DNA from 3 places in the Streptomyces sp. 135 genome. Region 2 is predicted to be linked to each of the others. Evidence: riboswitches for the same ligand, from Rfam matches in the RefSeq annotation. Region 2 holds a riboswitch; each other region holds the start of a gene.
The links. Region 2 has a riboswitch for thiamine pyrophosphate ahead of thiC (phosphomethylpyrimidine synthase ThiC). Riboswitches for the same ligand answer to the same signal wherever they lie in the genome.
Positions count from the first base shown of each region.

Region 1: it holds a riboswitch for thiamine pyrophosphate, as region 2 does, so the genes downstream of both, thiO (glycine oxidase ThiO) here and thiC (phosphomethylpyrimidine synthase ThiC) in region 2, are expected to answer to the same signal.
Region 3: it holds a riboswitch for thiamine pyrophosphate, as region 2 does, so the genes downstream of both, KKZ08_RS27925 (thiamine ABC transporter substrate-binding protein) here and thiC (phosphomethylpyrimidine synthase ThiC) in region 2, are expected to answer to the same signal.

Region 1 is NZ_CP075691.1:2,255,879-2,263,038, forward strand. Features, by position in the region: gene KKZ08_RS10165 (NAD(P)/FAD-dependent oxidoreductase) at 1-1,117, shown strand, start outside; gene KKZ08_RS10170 (hypothetical protein) at 1,143-2,018, opposite strand; gene metF (methylenetetrahydrofolate reductase [NAD(P)H]) at 2,070-2,987, opposite strand; gene thiE (thiamine phosphate synthase) at 3,113-3,772, opposite strand; gene KKZ08_RS10185 (Rv2175c family DNA-binding protein) at 3,866-4,231, opposite strand; gene KKZ08_RS10190 (FAD-dependent oxidoreductase) at 4,359-5,375, opposite strand; TPP riboswitch at 5,506-5,619, shown strand; gene thiO (glycine oxidase ThiO) at 5,617-6,873, shown strand; gene thiS (sulfur carrier protein ThiS) at 6,870-7,097, shown strand; gene KKZ08_RS10205 (thiazole synthase) at 7,105-7,160, shown strand, end outside.
Region 2 is NZ_CP075691.1:4,252,334-4,259,493, reverse strand. Features, by position in the region: gene KKZ08_RS19195 (DUF5326 family protein) at 71-292, shown strand; gene KKZ08_RS19190 (IclR family transcriptional regulator C-terminal domain-containing protein) at 722-1,447, shown strand; gene KKZ08_RS19185 (SsgA family sporulation/cell division regulator) at 1,551-1,988, shown strand; gene KKZ08_RS19180 (YibE/F family protein) at 2,077-3,477, opposite strand; TPP riboswitch at 3,549-3,703, shown strand; gene thiC (phosphomethylpyrimidine synthase ThiC) at 3,696-5,501, shown strand; gene KKZ08_RS19170 (hypothetical protein) at 5,572-6,468, opposite strand; gene KKZ08_RS19165 (metallophosphoesterase) at 6,649-7,160, opposite strand, start outside.
Region 3 is NZ_CP075691.1:6,153,563-6,160,722, forward strand. Features, by position in the region: gene tsf (translation elongation factor Ts) at 1-309, shown strand, start outside; gene pyrH (UMP kinase) at 511-1,272, shown strand; gene frr (ribosome recycling factor) at 1,444-2,001, shown strand; gene KKZ08_RS27915 (phosphatidate cytidylyltransferase) at 2,034-3,143, shown strand; gene rlmN (23S rRNA (adenine(2503)-C(2))-methyltransferase RlmN) at 3,240-4,346, shown strand; TPP riboswitch at 4,371-4,487, shown strand; gene KKZ08_RS27925 (thiamine ABC transporter substrate-binding protein) at 4,565-5,644, shown strand; gene KKZ08_RS27930 (iron ABC transporter permease) at 5,620-7,160, shown strand, end outside.

The DNA.
Region 1 (7,160 bases), 2.0 Mb from region 2:
GAACCGCGCCAGGGAGACCTGGGACCGCACCCGCCGCCCCCTGCTCGAAGAGCCGCTGTACCCCAACTGGGAGGTGCTCGGCTCCCGCGAGCCCTACCCCGCGGTGCCCCACAAGCGCCTGCTGCGCCGCGAGCGCCGCGCGGCCACGCTCAGCGAGATCGGTGAGCTGGAGCTGGGCGGCGACGCCCGCCTTGTCGCGCTCCTGGAGCAGTTCGCCCTGGCGCACGGCCTCGACCCCCGCACGACCCCGGCGAGCTCGGCCGTCCTGCCGTACCTGGAGCAGACGTTCGGCACCTGGTCGGTGCGAGGCGGTCTGCGCGCGCTGGCCGAGGCGGTGTACGAGCGGTGCCTGGCCCGCCGGGTCGAGTTCGTGTTCGACGCGGCGGTGGTCCGGATCGTCGAGAAGGACGGCCGGGCCGCGGGCGTGGAGCTCGCCGACGGCACGACGGCCGAGGCGGACTTCGCCGTCGCCGGCGTGGCGCCCGCCGTCCTGGCCGGAATGCTGCCCGGTGTGAACATACGGTCGGAGGGTGATGTGCCCGCACGCTCCGGGATGCCCAGCCGTCTGACGGTCCTGTTGGCCCTCTCCGGCGCCCGCCCCGAGGGCACCCCGCACCGGACGGTGCTGCACTCCGCCGACCGTCAGGACGAGCTCGACCGCCTCTTCGGAGAGCGGCCCGGCCTGCCCGCCTCCCCCACGGTCACGGTGCTGCGCCCCGACGACCCCGATCTCACGCCCGACGGCGCACACGAAGCGGTGACGCTCACGGTGACGGTCCCGGCACACCTGGAGGTCTCCCCGGCCGACGTCGAGCGCGTGATCTCCCGCGCCGAGGCCGTGCTCCCCGGCCTGCGCGAACGCCTCCTGTGGCACCGGGCGCACACCCCGGCGGACATCGCGGAGGCCACCGGCGCCGACGGCGGTTCTGTCCCGGCCCCGGCGCTCGCCGCGGCCGACGGCGCGCTCCTGCACCCGGCCAACAGCACCCGCCTGCCGGGCCTCTTCGCGGTCGGCGGCTGGTCGCACCCCGGCGGCGGCCTGCCCCACGCGGGCATGTCGGGCGCGCTGGTCGCCGGGCTGATCGTCGAGGGACCGGAGTTCCGCGGCTCGCAGTGACCTCAAGGGGCCGGTGAGCAGCGGGTCAGTAGCGGTACTGCTGTTCGTTGTGGCCCGAGTCGTAGCCGGAGTCGTCGTATCCGCCGGAGTGGCCGCCGGTCTGCCCGCCTTGGTACGGATACGGCTGCTCCGCCGGGAGTTCGCCGCCGTACGGCTCGTCGGTGGTGCGCTGGTGCGGCACCCAGACGCCGCCGGGCGGGGTGTCGTTGTAGACCTCGCCGAGCCCGCCGTAGGTGTCGCCGCCGTAGGGGGCGTACTGCTGCTGGTCGCCGTAGGCGTCGTAGCTCTGCCGGGCGCCGTAGGTCTGCGTGCCGACGTACGGGTCCGAGTACGCGGCGTACTGCTGGTGGCCGGTCTCGTCGTAGTGGTAGTTCTGCTGGTCGTAGCCGGTGTAGGCGGCGGCGTCATAGCCCTGGCCGCCGTCACCGTGGTAGGCGTCGCCCGCGGCCGGCGGGGCGTGCGCGGCGTCGGTGTAGACGCCGTACTGCCCGGTGTCGTCGGGCAGCGGCTCCGGTTCGTAGACCCCGGGGGCGTGCGCGGGCGGCGGCGGGGCCTGCTCGTACTCCAGGTCGGACACCTGGAGCGTCGGCTCCTGCGCGGCGGCCGCGCCCTGGGACGGCTTCTTGCGGCGCTTGCTGAGGCCCGGCTTCCCGCCCAGCGCCCAGCCGGTGGAGAAGCCCCGGCGGAACGACAGCGTCACGTACGTCTGGCCGACCGCGAAGGCGATGGCGCCGGCCGCGATGACCGGGACCGACGACATCACCACGCCGACGACGACGCCCAGGAAGCCCACGAACGCCAGCAGCCGCCAGCGCAGCCTGGCCTTGTACTGGAGCAGCACCTCGCCCAGCAGCCACAGCGCGACGAATCCGAACGCGATGTAGAGGACCGTCCAGCCCATGTACGCCCCACTCCCCTACGGCCGCCGCCCGTGGGTACGGGGTACTGCCGTTCAAGCCTGCTGGTGCAGACCAAGATTCTCGTAGATTTCCAGCGTCGCCGTGGAGTTGTTGAGCGTGATGAAGTGCAATCCCGGCACGCCTTCGGCCAGCAATCGCGCGCAGAACTCCGTCGCGAACTCGATGCCAATGGAGCGTACAGCGGCGGGATCCTCTTTGGCCGCGAGGATCCTGTCTTTCAGCTCGGCCGGGAACACGGCGTTGCTGAGCTGCGGCAGCCGGTCGAGCTGGCGCACGTTGGTGACCGGCATCATCTCGGGGATGATCGGCGTCGCGCAGCCCGCCGCCTCGACGCGGTCGCGCAGCCGCAGGTACTCCTCCGGGTCGAAGAACATCTGCGTGATCGCGTAGTCCGCGCCGGCCCGGCACTTGTCGATGAAGTGCCGGGTGTCGGACTCCCAGTCGGGCGAGCGGGGGTGCATGGCGGGGAAGGCCGCGACGCCCACGCAGAAGTCGCCGGACTCCTTGATGAGTTCGACCAGTTCGGAGGCGTAGGTGAGGCCCTCGGGGTGCGCGACCCACTCGCCGAGCGGGTCGCCGGGCGGGTCGCCGCGGACCGCCAGCATGTTCCGGATCCCGGCGTCCGCGTACTGCCCGATGATGTTGCGCAGCTCGGCCACGGAGTGGTCGACCGCGGTCAGGTGGGCGACGGGCGTCAGCGTGGTGTCGGCGACAATCTGCTGGGTCTCCTTGACCGTGCCGGTGCGCGTCGAACCACCCGCTCCGTAGGTGACGGAGACGAAGTCCGGGGCGACCGCCTCGACCCGGCGCAGCGCGTTCCACAGATTCCGCTCGCCCTTCGGGGTCTTCGGCGCGGAGAACTCGAAGGAGTACGTCGTCTTGCCGGTCGCGAGCATGTCGCGCACGGTGCGCGCGCGGTCAGTCCTGGTGGAAGCTGTGCCTAGGGCCATACGGGCAGGTTAGCCAGGCCCTGGCGGTCACCCAACCGGGCCTGGGGATTTCATCCCATTTGCCGGTTTCTTGTCCACGGATCGGACACGGATCGGACACCACCGAGCGAGTGCCGAGCAGGTGCTCAGTCGGCCGTACGCAGCCGCTTCGCGAAATCCGCCGCCGCGGCGCCCGGGTCGTCGGCCTCGCTGATCGCCCGTACGACGACGACGCGGCGCGCGCCCGCTTCGAGCACCTCGTCGAGGTTGCCCGCGTCGATGCCGCCGATGGCGAACCAGGGGCGGTCCGTGCCGAGGGAGGCCGTGTAGCGGACCAGGTCGAGGCCCGGGGCGTGACGCCCCGGCTTGGTGGGGGTGGGCCAGCAGGGGCCGGTGCAGAAGTAGTCCACGCCCTCCTGGACGGCGGCCGCGGCGGCCTCGGACTCGGCGTGCGTGGAGCGGCCGATGAGTACGTCGTCGCTGCCGCCGAGGATGGCGCGGGCCGCGGGGACGGGCAGGTCGCCCTGGCCCAGGTGGAGGACGTCGGCGCCGATGGCGTGCGCGACGTCCGCGCGGTCGTTCACCGCGAGGAGCTTGCCGTGGCGCCGGGCGGCGTCGGCGAAGACCTGGAGGTGCTCCAGCTCCTCGGCCGCCTCCATGCCCTTGTCGCGCAGCTGCACGATGTCGACGCCGCCCGCGAGGACGGCGTCGAGGAAGTCGGGGAGGTCTCCCTGACGCTTGCGGGCATCCACGCACAGGTAGAGCCGGGCGTCGGCGAGCTGGGCGCGCGGGTGGTCGGCGGCCATGGAGAAGTCCCCCCGGTGTCGGTGGGCGTGCGGGCCGCGCGTCGCGCGGCCCGCATCCCGAACGGTGTGTTCAGTCAGACGACGGGCGCCTGCTCAGACGGCGAGCGCCTGGGCGCGGCGCTTCACCTCCGTGCCGCGATTCTCGCTCAGTGCCTGCGCGGGGGTGCCGGGCAGGGTCGGGTCGGGGGTGAAGAGCCACTCGAGCATCTCTTCGTCGGAGAAACCGTCGTCCCTCAGGAGCGTCAAGGTGCCGACGAGGCCCTTGACGACCTTGTCGCCGTCGATGAAGGCGGCCGGCACCTGGAGCGTCCGGTTCTCACCACGGCGTACGGCGATCAGCTGGCCGTCCTTGACCAGCTGGCGTACGCGCGTCACCTCGACGTCGAGCATTTCCGCGATGTCGGGGAGGTGGAGCCAGGCGGGGACGAGAGCATCGGTCTTTGCGTCAATCTCGGTCACCGTCCCAGCGTATCTCTGGCCGGAGGCCTACAGCGGACGGCACCGCGCCCGGCGGTCCGGGGGCGCGTGACCGGGTGCGGGTGCGTGAGGGCTGGGCGCGCAGTTCCCCGCGCCCCTGGCAGGGGCGTTATAGCGCTGCCTTTTTCAGGGGCACCGACGGGTCTGCCGTCAGAGTGGGGTCCAGGCGGGTGCCTGACTCGATCAGTTTGCGGCCCTGGGCCAGGTCCCGGGGGCGGCCCACCGCGAGGACCGCCACCAGGGCGCCGGACCGCAGCCAGCAGACCGACCAGGCCATGCCCGTGGGGTCGCCGCGCCACACCAGCTCGTCCGTCGGCGTGTGATGGCCCGCGTACTGCACGAAGCGGCCGAACTGCTCCGACCAGAAGTACGGCACCGGGTCGTACGCCGCGGGGTCCTCGCCGATGATGTTCGCCGCGACCGTGCGCGGGCCCTGGAGGGCGTTGTCCCAGTGGTGGACGAGCAGTCGTTCGCCGTACCGCCCGGAAGGGAACGAGGCGCAGTCGCCGACCGCGTACACGTCGGGCACCGAGGCGCGCAGGTGGTCGTCGGCCACGACTTCCCCGTGGGCGCCGAGGGCGATGCCGGAGCCGGTCAGCCAGGCGGTCGCATGCACGACCCGGCGCGCGGCCACGTGCTCCACGCAGCACCTCCGGCGCGTCCAGCCCGCGCCCACCACCACGATGTCGTGCTGCGCGGCGAGTACCGGCCGCAGCCGCGCGGCGTCGTCCAGGGTGCGCAGGAGGTGGACGCCGGGAACGCCCTCGGTGCCCGGCAGCCGGATCGGCTCGGCGCCGGTCGCGAGCACCAGGACGTCATAGGCGACCGGGCCCTCGGCCGTGTCCAGCTCATGGTCCGCGGGGCGCACCCCGGTGACCTCGCGGCCCAGGCGGAGCCCGATGCCGAGCGCCTCGAAGTCGATGTCGAAGGCGGAGCCCTCCGCCTTGCCGAGCAGCACCGCCTTGGACAGCGGCGGCCTGTCGTACGGCTGGTGGGGTTCCGCGCCGATCACGGTGACCGGACCGGCGAAACCCCGCTCACGCAGGGCCACGGCGGTCTGCACCCCTGCCATCCCGGCGCCGACGATGACGACGTGCCGCTCGCTCTGCCTCTGCTGCTCGCTCACCCGATCACTGTAGGGCGGCGGACGGCGGCGCCTTCAGAGGCGGGCGGGGAGATCTCTGACACACCGTCACCGCCCATGGCGGCACGGCTCCCCTACTGCCGCGCGGGGCGACGGGCTAGGGTGGCCGGTGCAGAGCACTCGCGGGAGCCCGGACGCACCGGGCTGAGAGGGAGGCTGGGACGGCCTCCGACCGTACGAACCTGATCCGGGTCATGCCGGCGAAGGGAGGGGCTGGACGCCCATGCAGCCACGTACACCACCCCGCACACCATCCTGTGCGCCACCGGCGGAATCGAAGACTCCGACGGACGTCCTCGTCGTGGGGGGCGGCATCATCGGCCTGGTCACGGCCTGGCGGACCGCGCAGCGCGGACTCTCCGTCGCCGTCGTCGACCCCGAGCCTGGCGGCGGGGCCGCGCAGGTGGCGGCCGGCATGCTGGCCGCCGTCACCGAACTGCACCACGGCGAGCAGACGCTGCTCGCACTCAACCTCGAATCCGCGCGGCGCTATCCGGACTTCGCCGCCGAACTGGCCGAGGCGAGCGACCGCGGTGTCGGCGACCTCGGCTACCGCGCGTGCGGCACGCTCGCCGTCGCGCTCGACTCCGACGACCGCGCCCACCTGCGCGAACTGCACGCCCTTCAGTGCCGGTCCGGCCTGGAGTCGCAGTGGCTGAGCGGCCGCGAGTGCCGCCGCCTGGAGCCGATGCTCGCACCGGGCGTGCGGGGCGGGCTACGGGTCGACGGCGACCACCAGGTCGACCCGCGCCGGCTCGCGGCGGCGCTGCTAGTGGCCTGCGAGCGGGCGGGCGTCACCTTCCACCGCGGCTGGGCCGAGCGGCTCTCGGTCGTACGCGACCGGGCCGGGGGAGTCGTCCTCGGGGACGGCACCGAACTGCACGCGGACCAGGTCGTGCTGGCGGCGGGCAGCCTCAGCGGGCGCCTCGCGGGCGTTCCCGACGACGTCCTGCCGCCCGTGCGGCCGGTGAAGGGGCAGGTGCTGCGCCTGACGGTGCCGAAGGCGTACGCGCCGTTCCTGAGCCGCACCGTGCGCGCGGTCGTGCGCGGTGGCGCCCTCTACCTCGTCCCCCGCGAGAACGGCGAACTCGTCGTCGGCGCCACCAGCGAGGAGCTCGGCTGGGACACCACGGTCACCGCGGGCGGCGTCTACGAACTCCTGCGGGACGCCCACGAACTCGTGCCCGGCATCACCGAGCTGCCGTTGACCGAGACCCGCGCGGGCCTGCGCCCCGGCTCCCCCGACAACGCGCCCCTGCTCGGCCCGACGCGGCTGCCCGGGCTCCAGCTGGCCACCGGGCACTACCGCAACGGCGTCCTGCTGACGCCCCTGACGGGCGACGTCATGGCGCACTCCCTGGCCACCGGTGAGCTTCCCGACGAGGCGCGGCCGTTCACCCCGCGCCGCTTCACCGAGCCCTCCCTCGTACCCCCTACGCAGCCACTGCCCACGCAGTCGTTCACGGAGCAACCCGCATGAGTACGCCCGCCTCCAGTACGCCCTTCACCGTTTCCGTCAACGGAGAGGTACGCGACGTGACCTCGGGCACCACGCTCGAAGCCCTCGTCGCCACCCTCACGGCGGCCCACTCCGGTGTCGCCGCCGCCCTCAACGAAACCGTCGTCCCGCGCGCGCGGTGGTCCGGCACCGTGCTCGCCGCCGGTGACCGCGTCGAAGTACTCACCGCAGTCCAGGGAGGCTGATCCGACCATGGCAGACGACCCTTTCGTCATCGGCGGACTCACCCTCTCCTCGCGCCTGATCAT
Region 2 (7,160 bases):
AAGAAGCCGGGAGCCTGCGGACATTCAGGATCCCGCACCGACGTGAAGTGTGCGGAGAGAGGTAAGGACGATGGCGGCGAAGGAGATCTTTGCGGGAATGCCGTGGTGGGTGAAGTGGGTGGCCGTGCCCGTCATCGCCTTGGTCGTGTTCGGCGGTGTGATAGCGACCGTTGTCGGGTTCGTCGTCGGCCTGCTCTTCAAGGCGCTGCTATTCGTCGCCTTGGTCGGTGGACTCATTTATGTCGTACGGAAGTTCATATCCGGCGCGTCCTCGTCCCGCACCGATTGGTGATCGCCGCCGCATGCATCGGGCACTGATCACCTACAACCGTCGCTGAAGTGGTTGCTCACCGATTGGTTACTGCCTGGCGGTGACTTTTCGAAACGGGTCCCTCGGCCGGGGGATGTTTCCCCGCAGACGGCCGCAGAGCGGTGGCCAAGGGTTAGAGTCCGAAAACCGACGCGGGGTCGTCCCCCGCGGACGGGCGCATTGCCCTCCCGTGTTTCTCCGGGCACGGGCGGCCCCCCCCACGCGCTTCGGGAGTGAACCTTGGCCGCGGTCGACGCCTCCACTTCACCGGTCGGTACCCCCACTTCACCGGCCGCCACCTCCACCGCACGGGCCGACGCCACCCCCTTACCGGCCGACGCCAGCGCCCTTCCACCGGCGGACGCCACGGCCACGGCCGCCGCCACCGTCACGCCCACCCTCATCGGCTCCGTGCAGCGGGCCATGCGGCTGCTGGAAGCCGCCGCCACGCACCCGGACGGCGCGCCCGCCAAGCAACTGGCCCGCGAGGCGGGGCTCGCGCTCCCCACCGCCTACCACCTGCTGCGCACGCTGACCCACGAGGGCTATCTGCGCCGCGAGAAAGGAGTGTTCGTACTCGGCGAGGCGGCCGAGCGGCTCAGCAGCAGCGGGGCGCAGCAGAATCGTCGCGGCACGATCGGTGATGCGCTGGCGCACTGCCGGGACATCATCGGGGTGCCGGTGTACTTCGCGGTCTACCGCGAGGGCGAGATCGAGATCGTGGCGGTCTCCGACACCCCGGGCAATCCCGCGGTCGAGGAATGGGCAGACTTCCGGGAGACGGGTCACGCCCACGCCATCGGGCAGTGCCTGCTCTCCCAACTCGACGACGAGGCCAGGCAGGACCACCTCGATCGCTATCCGGTTCAATCGATCACGCGTTACTCGGTCCGCGACGACCGCACGTTTCTGCGTCGGCTCGAGGCGATGGAGCGGATGAGGCCCGTGGTGGAGCGACAGGAGTACGCGTTGGGGACGGTCTGCGCGGCGATTCCGATCTTGGCGGGAGACACCGCGGCGACCTTGGCCATTTCCGTGCCCGCAGGTCAGGCGGACCGGCTGCTGCCCGCGGCACAGAGATTGCAGCGTGAGATCGGAAAGCTACTAGGGACACTCGCCTTCTCTATCAGCATCTGAAAACTCACTCCTTGTGATCTGGTGTGTACTTTAAGCAAGATGCCATGAGTGTCAGGGAGTTGGTTCCTGGCCACTTGAAGGCCAAGTGACGGGGTAGGGCGCGATGGACGAGACGGTTCAGGCAGAGGTCATGATGAGCTTCCTTGTTTCCGAGGAGCTCTCGTTTCGTATCCCGGTGGAGTTGCGCTATGAGACCGGTGATCCTTTTGCCGTGCGGCTGACGTTTCATCTGCCCGGTGACGCTCCGGTGACGTGGGCATTCGGCCGGGAGCTGTTGATCGACGGGGTGGGCCGGCCGTGCGGGGTCGGGGATGTGCGGATCGAGCCCACTGATCCCGAGTTGATGGACGAGGCGCTGATCAGGCTTCAGGTCGGCCCGGATCAGGCGCTGTTCCGGGTGGGCATTCCGCCGCTGCTCGCCTTCCTGGACCGTACGGACCGGTTGGTGCCGCTCGGGCAGGAGCGGACGCTCGCCGATTTCGACGCGCACCTCGACGAGGCGCTCGACCGGATTCTGGCGGAGGAGCAGAACGCGGGCTGACCGCCGACCGGTGGGCAGATATGAATGGCAGATTGGTGCATTTCGCGGCTTCTCCCGGCTCAAGGGGCCGCGCGGGTCCCTTTCGGCGTCAGGCCTTGCGGCGGCGGCCCTTCCCGCCACGGGAGGAGCGGGGAGCGGGGGTGCCGGTCGCCATGGCCGGGCCGCCGGGACCGGCGGTGGCGGAGCGGTCGGCGGAGACCACCAGGGCGGCCAGCGCGGTGGTCACCGGCACCGACGCGACCAGGCCGATCGAGCCGATCAGGGTGCGCACGATCTCCTCGGCGACCAACTCGCTGTTGGCGACCGTGCCCACGCTGGACTGCGCGATCGAGAAGAGCAGCAGCAGGGGCAGCGCGGCGCCCGCGTAGGCCAGGACGAGGGTGTTGACGACCGAGGCGATGTGGTCGCGGCCGATGCGGATGCCCGCGCGGTAGAGGCCGCGCCAGCCCATGGTCGGGTTGGCCTGGTGCAGTTCCCAGACGGCTGAGGTCTGGGTGACCGTCACGTCGTCCAGGACGCCGAGCGAGCCGATGATGACGCCCGCGAGCAGCAGGCCGCTCATGTCGATGGACGGATACAGGCCGTGGATGAGGCCGGTGTTGTCGTCCGTGTTGCCGGTCAGCGCGGCCCAGCCGATGAACAGGGAGCCGAGCAGGCCGATCAGGAGGAGGGAGATGAGGGTGCCGAGCACCGCGACCGAGGTACGGGCCGTGAGGCCATGGCAGAGGTAGAGCGCGACCAGCATGATGGCGCTCGCCCCGATCACCGCCACGACCAGGGGGTTCGCCCCCTGGAGGATCGCCGGCAGGATGAAGAAGGTCAGCACCAGGAAGCTGATGGCGAGTGCCACCAGGGCCATCACACCGCGCAGCCGCCCCACCACCACGACGGCGAGCGCGAAGATGCCGGCGAGAAGCGCCATCGGGATCTTGCGGTTCACGTCGGTGACCGAATACTGAAGGCCCTCGGGGGCCTTGGGCTCGTAGGCGACCACCACCTCTTGGCCCTTGCGCAGTTGCCGGGGCGAGTCCGGCTGAATGATCTCGGTGAACGTGCGGCCCTTGTCGTCACCGCTGGTCACCTCGATCAGCGCCTTCTTGCAGGTGCCCTCGGCCCGGGACTGGGCGCTCTGGCCCTCGGGGGTGGAGGTGTCGCCGTTCGGCTGGGGCTGCGAGGGGTTGAGGTCCTTGCAGGGCAGTTCCTGCACCTTGGCGACCGTCGCCGACTGTGTCTGCCGGTCGAAGCCGACGCCGGTGCGTTCATGGCTCGGCGTCCCGCCCGGCCACAGGACCAACAGGCCCACGACGACCGCGGTGGCGAAGGGGATCAGCACCGCCGCGATGACCTTGCGCAGGTGCTGGGAGACGGGCGCGGCGGGGCCGTGGCTGTGCGTATGGCCGTGTCCGTGTCCGTGCCCGGAGCCGTCGGGGGACGGGCCGGAGCGGGGCGGTTGTGAGGGCGGAGGCGGCGGCGGGGGTGTGGTGGTCACGGACCGATCATCGCAAGAACGGGAGGGGCCCTCTGTTCAGCGCGCCCGACATGACGCTAGCGTGGAGCCACCTTTGCAATCGCGGGAGCTCGGAGCACCGGGCTGAGAGGGCGCTGACCTCCGTACGAAACGGCACGAGTCGTGCATGAACGTACGGAATCCGCTGCGTCGACCGCCGAACCTGTTACCGGGTAATGCCGGCGTAGGGAGTAGGTCTCATGACCACATCGGACGCACGCACGCCTGCCTCCAGCAGCGACGAGCACGTTGAGAACGCTGTCGCGGCGGAGGCCGGGAAGTCCATCGGCTGGCACAAGGCGTACATCGAGGGTTCACGCCCCGATCTGCGCGTGCCGGTCCGCCAGGTGCACCTCACCAACGGCAAGGCCGTCACCCTGTACGACACATCGGGTCCGTACACCGACCCGTCCGCCGAGACCGACGTCCGCCGCGGCCTGCCGCCGCTGCGGGAGAACTGGATCATCGCCCGCGGCGACACCGAGGAGTACGTGGGCCGTCCGCCCCGCCCCGAGGACGACGGCATCAAGCACACCTCGCCGCGCGGCGGGCTCAAGAACCTCGACGCGGTCTTCCCCGGCCGCCCCCGCCAGCCGCGCCGCGGCCGCCCGGGCCAGGCGGTGACACAGCTCGCGTACGCCCGGCGCGGTGAGATCACGCCCGAGATGGAGTTCATCGGGATCCGCGAGAACATGGACCCCGAGGTCGTGCGGGCCGAAGTCGCCGCGGGCCGCGCCGTGATCCCGGCCAACGTCAACCACCCGGAGATCGAGCCGATGATCATCGGCAAGAAGTTCCTGGTGAAGGTGAACGCCAACATCGGCAACTCCGCGGTCACCTCCTCCATCGAGGAGGAGGTGGACAAGATGACCTGGGCGACCCAGTGGGGCGCCGACACGGTCATGGACCTCTCCACCGGCCGCAACATCCACACCACCCGCGAGTGGGTCCTGCGCAACTCCCCCGTGCCCATCGGCACCGTGCCCCTCTACCAGGCCCTGGAGAAGGTCGACGGCAAGGCCGAGGAGCTGACCTGGGAGATCTACAAGGACACGGTCATCGAACAGGCCGAGCAGGGCGTGGACTACATGACGGTGCACGCGGGTGTGCGCCTGCCGTACGTCCCGCTCACCGCCCGCCGCAAGACCGGCATCGTCTCGCGCGGCGGCTCGATCATGGCCGCCTGGTGCCTCGCGCACCACAAGGAGAGCTTCCTCTACGAGCACTTCGAGGAGCTGTGCGAGATCCTCGCGGCGTACGACGTGACGTACTCGCTCGGTGACGGCCTGCGGCCCGGTTCGATCGCGGACGCCAACGACGAGGCGCAGTTCGCCGAGCTCCGGACCCTCGGGGAACTCAACACGATCGCCAAGCGGCACAACGTGCAGACGATGATCGAGGGCCCCGGTCACGTCCCGATGCACAAGATCAAGGAGAACATCGACCTCCAGCAGGAGATCTGCGAGGAGGCGCCGTTCTACACGCTCGGCCCGCTGACCACGGACATCGCGCCCGCCTACGACCACATCACCTCGGGCATCGGCGCCGCGATGATCGGCTGGTGGGGCACGGCCATGCTCTGCTACGTCACGCCGAAGGAGCACCTCGGCCTGCCCAACCGCGACGACGTGAAGACCGGCGTCATCACGTACAAGATCGCGGCGCACGCGGCCGATCTCGCCAAGGGGCACCCGGGCGCGCAGGACTGGGACGACGCGCTCTCGGACGCGCGCTTCGAGTTCCGCTGGGAGGACCAGTTCAACCTGGCCCTCGATCCGGTCACGGCGCGGGAGTTCCACGACGAGACGCTGCCGGCCGAGCCCGCGAAGACGGCGCACTTCTGCTCGATGTGCGGGCCGAAGTTCTGCTCGATGAAGATCTCCCAGGACATCCGCCGCCAGCACGGCGGTGACCTGGCGGAAGGCGAGATCGAGGCGGGCATGGAGCAGAAGTCCAAGGAGTTCGCCGCCGCCGGCAACCGGGTCTATCTGCCGATCGCCGACTGAGCGAAACCACGTAGGCACGTAGGGGGTGCCCGCAGAGTGTCGCGACGACCGACTCTGCGGACACCCCTGCCTACTCGGGCTTGTGTTCGGGGCCGCCGAAGTCCGGGCTGGAGAAGTCGGGGCTCGAAAAGCTCGGCCGCGATCCCGTCGCCCGGCCGCCGTCCGGGCTGCTGAATCCGGGCCGGTTGTAGCCGAGTTGCGGCATGCGGCCGCCCGCCGCGGCTCCTCCGGCCCCGTGCGACGGCGCGCGGGCCGCGGGAGCCGCGCCCGGATCCGTCAGGGCCTCCCGGAGGAACGGCACGACGCCCCGTTCGAGGAGCGCCTGACTCCAGGCTTCCCTGGCTCGGGACACTTCCTCGTACTGCTCGCCGTGGAGTCCCGCATGGAGCGATGTGGCGCCGTTTCGCAGGGCCGTCAGGAGCAGACCGACCGCGGCGACCAGGATGCCCCCGGCGGTGAGCGCGCCGAACAGCCATCCCGCGGTGAGCAGGGTGTCCGCGAAGGCGGGCTCGGGGTTGAGCATCTTCAGGATGTAGCCGACGAGCAGGAAGATCGCGGCGGCCGTCCCGGCGAGGACGGGGGCGAGGACCGCCACCACGGCGATCGCCCCGGCTCCTGCCGCCGCCGCGGGTTCCGCGACCTCGCCCATCGTCGTGGCGAGGCCGATGCCGCCGGAGCCCGACTCCGCGGCGCTGTGTCCACTCCCTTCGCGAATCGAGGTGGAGGACGGTCGAGGTTCGCGCAACTCCTCGCGAACCTTCACGTAGTGCGCGTACTCGGCCGTGGCGGCGGCCGTGATCAGTGCTGTCGCGTTCAGGGCCATGGTGCGCAGTTGTTCGGTGTTGAGCCGCTGGCCCACTGCGGCGAGTTCAGGACGGTCAGGTGCGGTGCGCAGCGCCTCGTCGAGGATCCGCTCGTATTCGGGGCGGTCCTCATTGAGCAGGTGTGGAGCGCTGTTCATGTGCATCCCCCGATGCTCCGTAGGGCTAAGGCTCGCATGGCTACGAGCCGTCGGGCAGAAACGGAGGGGAGCCTGCTACGGATAAGCCGATGGTAGAGCCGTGACGGCACGCGGTGACAGGGGGTTTCCAGAATTGGCACCCCCGGTCGGCGTGATCCTGTAAGGGGGCGCCTGCCCAGCGAACGCTCAGATACCCAGGGGGAGTTGGCAGACCAGTAGCTTTCCGGCCATGGTCACTCCGCCGTCCATGGCGATGGCCAGGCCGTCGGCGTAGACGTGCGGTCCCTCGATGACCGGTCCGCCGCCGTCCGACTCGTCCTCGGAGCCGACGTCACCCAGGAGGTAGGGGATGGGGCTGTGGCCGTGGACGATGCGCGTGCCGCCGTACATGTCCAGCAGCTCGCGTACGGCTGAGGAGCCCGACTCGTCGCGGAAGGCGAAGCGCTTGGTGAACTTGCGGAAGAGGTCCCAGCACTCGTCGGCGTCGTTGCGCGTGAGGGTCTCGCGGATGGTGTCGTTCACTGCCTCGATCGAGTCGCCGTAATCCAGGTAGGCGGTCGTGTCGGAGTGCACGAGCAGGTGGCCGTCGGCCTCCTCCATCGCGTCCAGCCGGGCCATCCACTGGAGGTGGTGGTCCTCCAGGCGCTCCATGTCGGTCTTCTGGCCGCCGTTGAGCAGCCAGGCGGCCTGGAAGGTGG
Region 3 (7,160 bases), 1.9 Mb from region 2:
GACGCCGACGTCGCCAAGGGCATCGCGCAGCACATCGCCGCCTTCGCGCCGAAGTACCTCTCCAAGGAGGACGTGCCGGCCGAGGTCGTCGAGTCCGAGCGTCGCGTCGCCGAGGAGACCACCCGCGCCGAGGGCAAGCCCGAGGCCGCGCTCCCGAAGATCGTCGAGGGTCGCGTCAACGGCTTCTTCAAGGAGGCCACCCTCCTCGGCCAGCCGTACGCGCTGGACAACAAGAAGTCGGTCGAGAAGGTTCTCGCCGAGGCCGGTGTCACCCTGAAGCGCTTCACGCGCATCAAGGTCGGTATCTGAGTCCGTACCGCGATCGACGGTAGACCCCCTATAGGGTCGACAGCGGTCGCCCGCGTGGGGAGCCCCGGAAGGGGAACCCCGTACGCGATGTACGACCGCAGGATCTGACGAGGAGGCCACTGCCGAGCATGGGATGCGAACGACACCCCACCGGCAGTGGCCTTTTTCGTATGTGTGTCAAGTAAGAGAAGCGAGAACACCATGACCACCAAGGCCGACTCGAAGAGTGACGACGGCAAAGTTGCCGGACGCTTCCTGCTGAAGCTCTCCGGTGAGGCGTTCGCCGGTGGAGGCGGCCTCGGGGTCGACCCCGACGTGGTGCACGCCATCGCCCGGGAGATCGCGGCCGTGGTCCGCGACGGCGCCCAGATCGCCGTCGTCATCGGCGGCGGCAACTTCTTCCGCGGCGCCGAGCTCCAGCAGCGCGGCATGGACCGGGCCCGCTCGGACTACATGGGCATGCTCGGCACGGTCATGAACTGCCTCGCCCTCCAGGACTTCCTGGAGAAGGAGGGCATCGACTGCCGCGTCCAGACCGCCATCACCATGGGCCAGGTCGCGGAGCCGTACATCCCGCTGCGCGCCGTGCGCCACCTGGAGAAGGGCCGTGTGGTCATCTTCGGCGCCGGTATGGGCATGCCGTACTTCTCCACCGACACCACCGCCGCGCAGCGTGCCCTGGAGATCGACGCCGAGGCGCTGCTCATGGGCAAGAACGGCGTGGACGGCGTCTATGACTCCGACCCGAAGACCAACCCCGACGCGGTGAAGTTCGACGCTCTCGGCTACGGCGAGGTCATCACCCGCGACCTCAAGGTCGCCGACATGACCGCCATCACGCTGTGCCGGGACAACAAGCTGCCCATCCTCGTCTTCGAGCTGCTCTCCGAAGGCAATATCGCCCGAGCCGTCAAGGGTGAGAAGATCGGCACACTCGTGGGCGACCAGGGAAGCCGGAACTGACCTCAGGGCCTTGGGCCTCAGGGATCTGAGCCCGACTCAAGGGACGTACGCGAGACGCCCCTTGAGGGGATGGACAAAGCCCTGCCGGTCGGACACCGTGCAGGAAAGACACGCGACGCAGCCGGCCGCCCCGTGCTAGCCGGGCCTACTCAAGACACGCAGGAGCAAGTGGTGATCGAAGAGACCCTCCTCGAGGCCGAGGAGAAGATGGAGAAGGCCGTCGTGGTCGCCAAGGAGGACTTCGCCGCGATCCGCACCGGCCGTGCGCACCCGGCGATGTTCAACAAGATCGTGGCGGACTACTACGGCGCGCTGACGCCGATCAACCAGCTGGCCTCGTTCTCGGTGCCCGAGCCGAGGATGGCGGTGGTGACCCCGTTCGACAAGACCGCGCTGCGCAACATCGAGCAGGCGATCCGCGACTCCGACCTCGGCGTCAACCCGAGCAACGACGGCAACATCATCCGGGTGACCTTCCCCGAGCTGACGCAGGACCGCCGCAAGGAGTACATCAAGGTCGCCAAGACCAAGGCCGAGGACTCCAAGATCTCGATCCGCTCCATCCGCCGCAAGGCGAAGGAGACCATCGACAAGGCCGTCAAGGACGGCGACATCGGTGAGGACGAGGGCCGCCGCGCCGAGAAGGAGCTGGACGACACCACCGCGAAGTACGTCGCTCAGGTGGACGAGCTGCTCAAGCACAAGGAAGCCGAGCTGCTCGAAGTCTGAGGCTCGAGTCCGAGGAATCAGGAAACCGATCCGTGAACGACTCTTCCTGGGGGGCGCCGCCCAGAGCCGGGTATTGGGGGCCGCCCGACCAGGGACCTGGTCAGGGGGCGCCCCCGGCAGGTCCCGCGTACGATGCGCAGGACGCGCTGCTTCCGTCCGTGACGCAGCCGATGCCCATCGTGCCCGACGCACCGGTGAGCGGCTCTGACCAGGACGACCGGGGGGCCACTCGGATGGGCGGCCCCCTGTTCCGTGACGAGCCCTCGCAGGAGCCCATGCCCAGCGCACCACAGCCCGCCCCGGCAGCGCCGCAGCCCGCGCCGAAGAAGAGCGCGGGCCGCGATCTCGGTGCGGCCATAGGAGTCGGTGTGGGTCTCGGCGCGGTGATCATCGCGTCGCTGTTCATCGTGAAGGCCGCCTTCATCGGCGTGATAGCGGTCGCCGTGGTGGTCGGCCTTTGGGAGCTCACCTCCCGCCTGGAGGAGCGCAAGGCCATCAAGGCGCCGCTGGTGCCGCTCGCGGTGGGCGGCGCGGCGATGGTCGTCGCCGGCTACGTCCGGGGCCCCGAGGGTGCCTGGGTGGCGATGGCGCTCACCGCGCTCGCCGTCCTGGTCTGGCGCATGACCGAGCCTCCCGAGGGCTATCTGAAGGACGTCACGGCGGGGGTCTTCGCGGCCTTCTACGTCCCGTTCCTCGCCACGTTCGTGGCGCTGATGCTCACCGCGGACGACGGACCGCAGCGGGTGCTCACCTTCCTGCTCCTGACCGTGGTCAGCGACACCGGGGCGTACGCGGTCGGCTGGCGCTTCGGCAAGCACAAGCTGGCGCCGCGCATCAGCCCCGGCAAGACCCGCGAGGGCCTGCTCGGTGCGATCACGTTCGCGATGGCGGCGGGCGCGCTGTGCATGGAGTTCCTGATCGACGGCGGGACGTGGTGGCAGGGGCTGCTCATCGGCCTCGCGGTCGCGGCGAGCGCCACGCTCGGCGATCTCGGCGAGTCGATGATCAAGCGGGACCTCGGCATCAAGGACATGGGCACGCTGCTGCCGGGGCACGGCGGCATCATGGACCGCCTGGATTCACTGCTGCCGACGGCGCCGGTCGTCTGGCTCCTGCTGGTGATCTTCGTCGGGTCCGGCTGACCTCTACCTGGTCTGACCTGCGTGAATGTGCGTGAGGGGTCCGTTGTCCACAGGGCGGCGGGCCCCTCGTCGTATGTCTGCGACACTGGATGGACCATGCCTGTACCCGGAGAACTCACCTTCGTCGCGCCCCGCGGAGCCAAGAAGCCCCCGCGGCACCTCGCCGACCTCACGCCCGCCGAGCGCAAGGAGGCCGTCGCCGCCATCGGCGAGAAGCCGTTCCGCGCCAAGCAGCTCTCGCAGCACTACTTCGCGCGGTACGCCCACGACCCGGCCGAGTGGACCGACATCCCCGCCGGCGCGCGCGACAAGCTCCGTGAGGCTCTGCTGCCCGACCTGATGTCCGTGGTGCGGCACATCAGCTGTGACGACGACACCACCCGCAAGACGCTCTGGCGGCTCTTCGACGGGACGCTGGTGGAGTCGGTGCTCATGCGCTACCCCGACCGGGTCACGATGTGCATCAGCTCCCAGGCCGGATGCGGCATGAACTGCCCGTTCTGCGCCACCGGCCAGGCCGGTCTCGACCGGAACCTGTCGACGGGCGAGATCGTGCACCAGATCGTCGACGGCATGCGCGCGCTGCGCGACGGCGAGATCCCCGGCGGGCCCGCCCGGCTGTCCAACATCGTCTTCATGGGCATGGGCGAGCCGCTGGCCAACTACAACCGTGTGACCGGTGCCATCCGCCGCCTCACCGACCCCGAGCCGGACGGCCTCGGGCTCTCGCAGCGCGGGATCACGGTGTCGACGGTGGGGCTCGTCCCCGCCATCCACCGGTTCTCCGACGAGGGCTTCAAGTGCCGTCTCGCGATCTCGCTGCACGCCCCGGACGACGACCTGCGCGACACCCTCGTGCCGGTCAACACCAAGTGGAAGGTGCGGGAGGTGCTCGACGCCGGCTGGGAGTACGCGGCCAAGTCGGGGCGTCGCCTCTCCATCGAGTACGCGCTGATCCGCGACATCAACGACCACGCGTGGCGCGGTGACCGCCTCGGCCGGCTGCTCAAGGGCAAGCCGGTGCACGTGAACCTGATCCCGCTGAACCCCACGCCGGGCTCGAAGTGGACGGCCTCGCGGCCCGAGGACGAGAAGGCGTTCGTGGAGGCCATCGCCGCCCATGGCGTGCCGGTCACGATCCGGGACACCCGGGGCCAGGAGATCGACGGGGCGTGCGGTCAGCTCGCCGCGGCCGAGAGGTAGTCTGGCCGTCGTACACACATCTGCATATTCCGACAGGGGAGCGCCACAGCGCTGAGAGTGCGGCACCTTGGACAGGTGGGCCGCAGACCCTCTGAACCTCGCCCAGGTCATTCTGGGTAGGAAGTTCGGGCACCACTCAAGCTGTTGCGCCCTGCCCGCGGCCATCCGGTCGGCGGGCAGGGCCGCGTCTCTTCCTGGACACCCAGGAGGACAACTCAGTGAGCACCAAGAAGATCACCTCCGTCGCCATCGCGGTGGGCCTCGGGCTCGTCGCCGTCTCGGCGTGCGGCTCCGGCGACGACGCCTCGAAGGCGGACTCCAAGTCCGTCACGCTCGTCAGCCATGACTCCTTCAACGTCTCCAAGGACGTACTGAAGGAATTCGAGAAGCGGTCCGGGTACCAGGTCAAGGTCCTCAAGGACGGGGACGCGGGCGCCGCCGTGAACAAGGCGATCCTCTCCAAGGACAACCCGCAGGGCGACGTCTTCTTCGGAGTCGACAACACCCTGCTGTCACGGGCGCTCGACAACGGCCTCTTCCAGTCGTACGAGGCCAAGGGCTCGGACGAGATCAAGCCGGAGTACCGCGTCGACCAGGGCAAGCACCGCGTGACGCCCGTGGACAGCGGTGACATCTGCGTCAACTACGACAAGAAGTACTTCGCCGACAAGAAGCTGGCGCCGCCGAAATCCTTCGAGGATCTGGCCGAGCCCGCGTACAAGAACCTGCTGGTCACCGAGAACGCCTCGACCTCGTCGCCCGGTCTCGGCTTCCTGCTCGGCACCGCCGCGAAGTACGGCGACAAGGGCTGGGAGGGCTACTGGAAGAAGCTCAAGGCCAACGGCGTCAAGGTCGTCGACGGCTGGGAGCAGGCGTACAACGAGGAGTTCTCCGGGTCCGCGGGCGGCAAGAAGGCCAAGGGCGACCGGCCGCTCGTCGTCTCCTACGCCTCTTCGCCGCCCGTGGAGGTGCTCTACGGCAAGCCGCGGCCCAAGGAGGCGCCGACCGGCGTCGCGACCGGCACGTGCTTCCGCCAGGTCGAGTACGCGGGCCTGCTCAGCAACGCCGAGAACGCCAAGGGCGGCAAGGCGCTCCTGGACTTCCTGGCGGGCGAGGAGTTCCAGGCGGACATGCCGCTGAACATGTTCGTGAACCCGGTGCGGGAGGGCGTCGAGCTGCCCGAGCTGTTCACGAAGCACGGTGTGACGGTCGACGAGCCGCAGACCATGGACCCGAAGAAGATCGCCGACAACCGCGAGCCGTGGATCAAGTCGTGGACCTCGCTCGTACTGAAGTAAAGGCCCGTCCCCCCAGGGGATTCGGCCGCGGGAGCGCGGCGCGGCTCGGTCTGATGGCCGTGCCCGTCGCGTTCTTCGCGCTCTTCTTCGCCTATCCGGTCACGGCGATCGTCGCGCGCGGACTGCATGTGGACGGCGGCTGGCGGTTCGGGCGGATCGTGGACGTGCTCGGGCAGTCCGACATCCGGCACGTCCTGTGGTTCACCACCTGGCAGGCGCTCGCGTCGACCGCGCTCACGCTGCTGATCGCGCTCCCCGGCGCGTATGTCTTCGCGCGCTTCGACTTCCCGGGCAAGCAGGTGCTGCGGGCCGTCGTCACCGTGCCGTTCGTGCTGCCCACCGTCGTGGTCGGCACGGCGTTCCTCGCGCTGATCGGGCGGGGCGGGCTCTTCGACGAGCTGTGGGGTGTGCGGCTCGACACCACCGTGTGGGCGATCCTGCTCGCGCACGTGTTCTTCAACTACGCGGTCGTCGTCCGCACCGTCGGCGGGCTCTGGTCACAGCTCGACCCGCGCCAGGAGGAGGCCGCGCGGATGCTCGGCGCCTCGCGCTGGAGGGCCTGGCGGACGGTGACGCTGCCCGCGCTCGGGCCGGCCGTCGCGGCCGCCGCCCTCATGGTCTTCCTCTTCACCTTCACCTCCTTCGGCATCGTCCAGATCCTCGGCGGACCCGCGTACTCCACCCTTGAGGTGGAGATCTACCGGCAGACCGCGCAGCTGCTCGACCTGCCCACGGCCGCCGTCCTGACCGTCGTGCAGTTCGCGGCGGTCGGGCTCATCCTCGCGATCCATGCCTGGACCGTGCGGCGGCGCGAGAGCGTGCTGAAGCTGGTCGACGCCTCGGCCGTGGCCCGCCGCCCGCGCGGCGCGGGGCAGTGGACGCTGCTCGGCCTGGTCATGGCCACGGTCGCCGGGCTGATACTGCTGCCGCTCGGCGTGCTGGTCCAGCGCTCCCTCGACGCTCCCGGCGGCCATGGATTCGCGTACTACCGGGAGCTGACCTCGGCGGAGGGCGGTGCCTTCCTCGTGCCGCCGATCGAGGCGGTGTGGAATTCGCTCCAGTACGCGGTGGTGGCCACCGGCATCGCGGTCGTCATCGGCGGGCTGGCGGCGGCCGCGCTCACGCGGAGAGCCGGTCGTCTCGTACGCGGATTCGACGCGCTGCTCATGCTGCCGCTCGGGGTATCGGCGGTGACCGTCGGCTTCGGGTTCCTGATCGCGCTGGACGAGCCGCCCCTTGATCTGCGGGCCACCTGGATCCTGGTGCCGCTCGCCCAGGCCCTGGTCGGCGTGCCGTTCGTCGTACGCACCATGCTGCCCGTCCTGCGCGCGGTGGACGGACGGCTCCGGGAGGCGGCGGCCGTGCTCGGGGCGTCGCCGCTGCGGGCCTGGCGGGAGGTGGACCTGCCGATGGTGCGGCGGGCGCTGCTGATCGCCGCCGGGTTCGCCTTCTCTGTGTCGCTCGGCGAGTTCGGGGCGACCGTCTTCATCGCGCGGCCCGACAACCCGACCCTGCC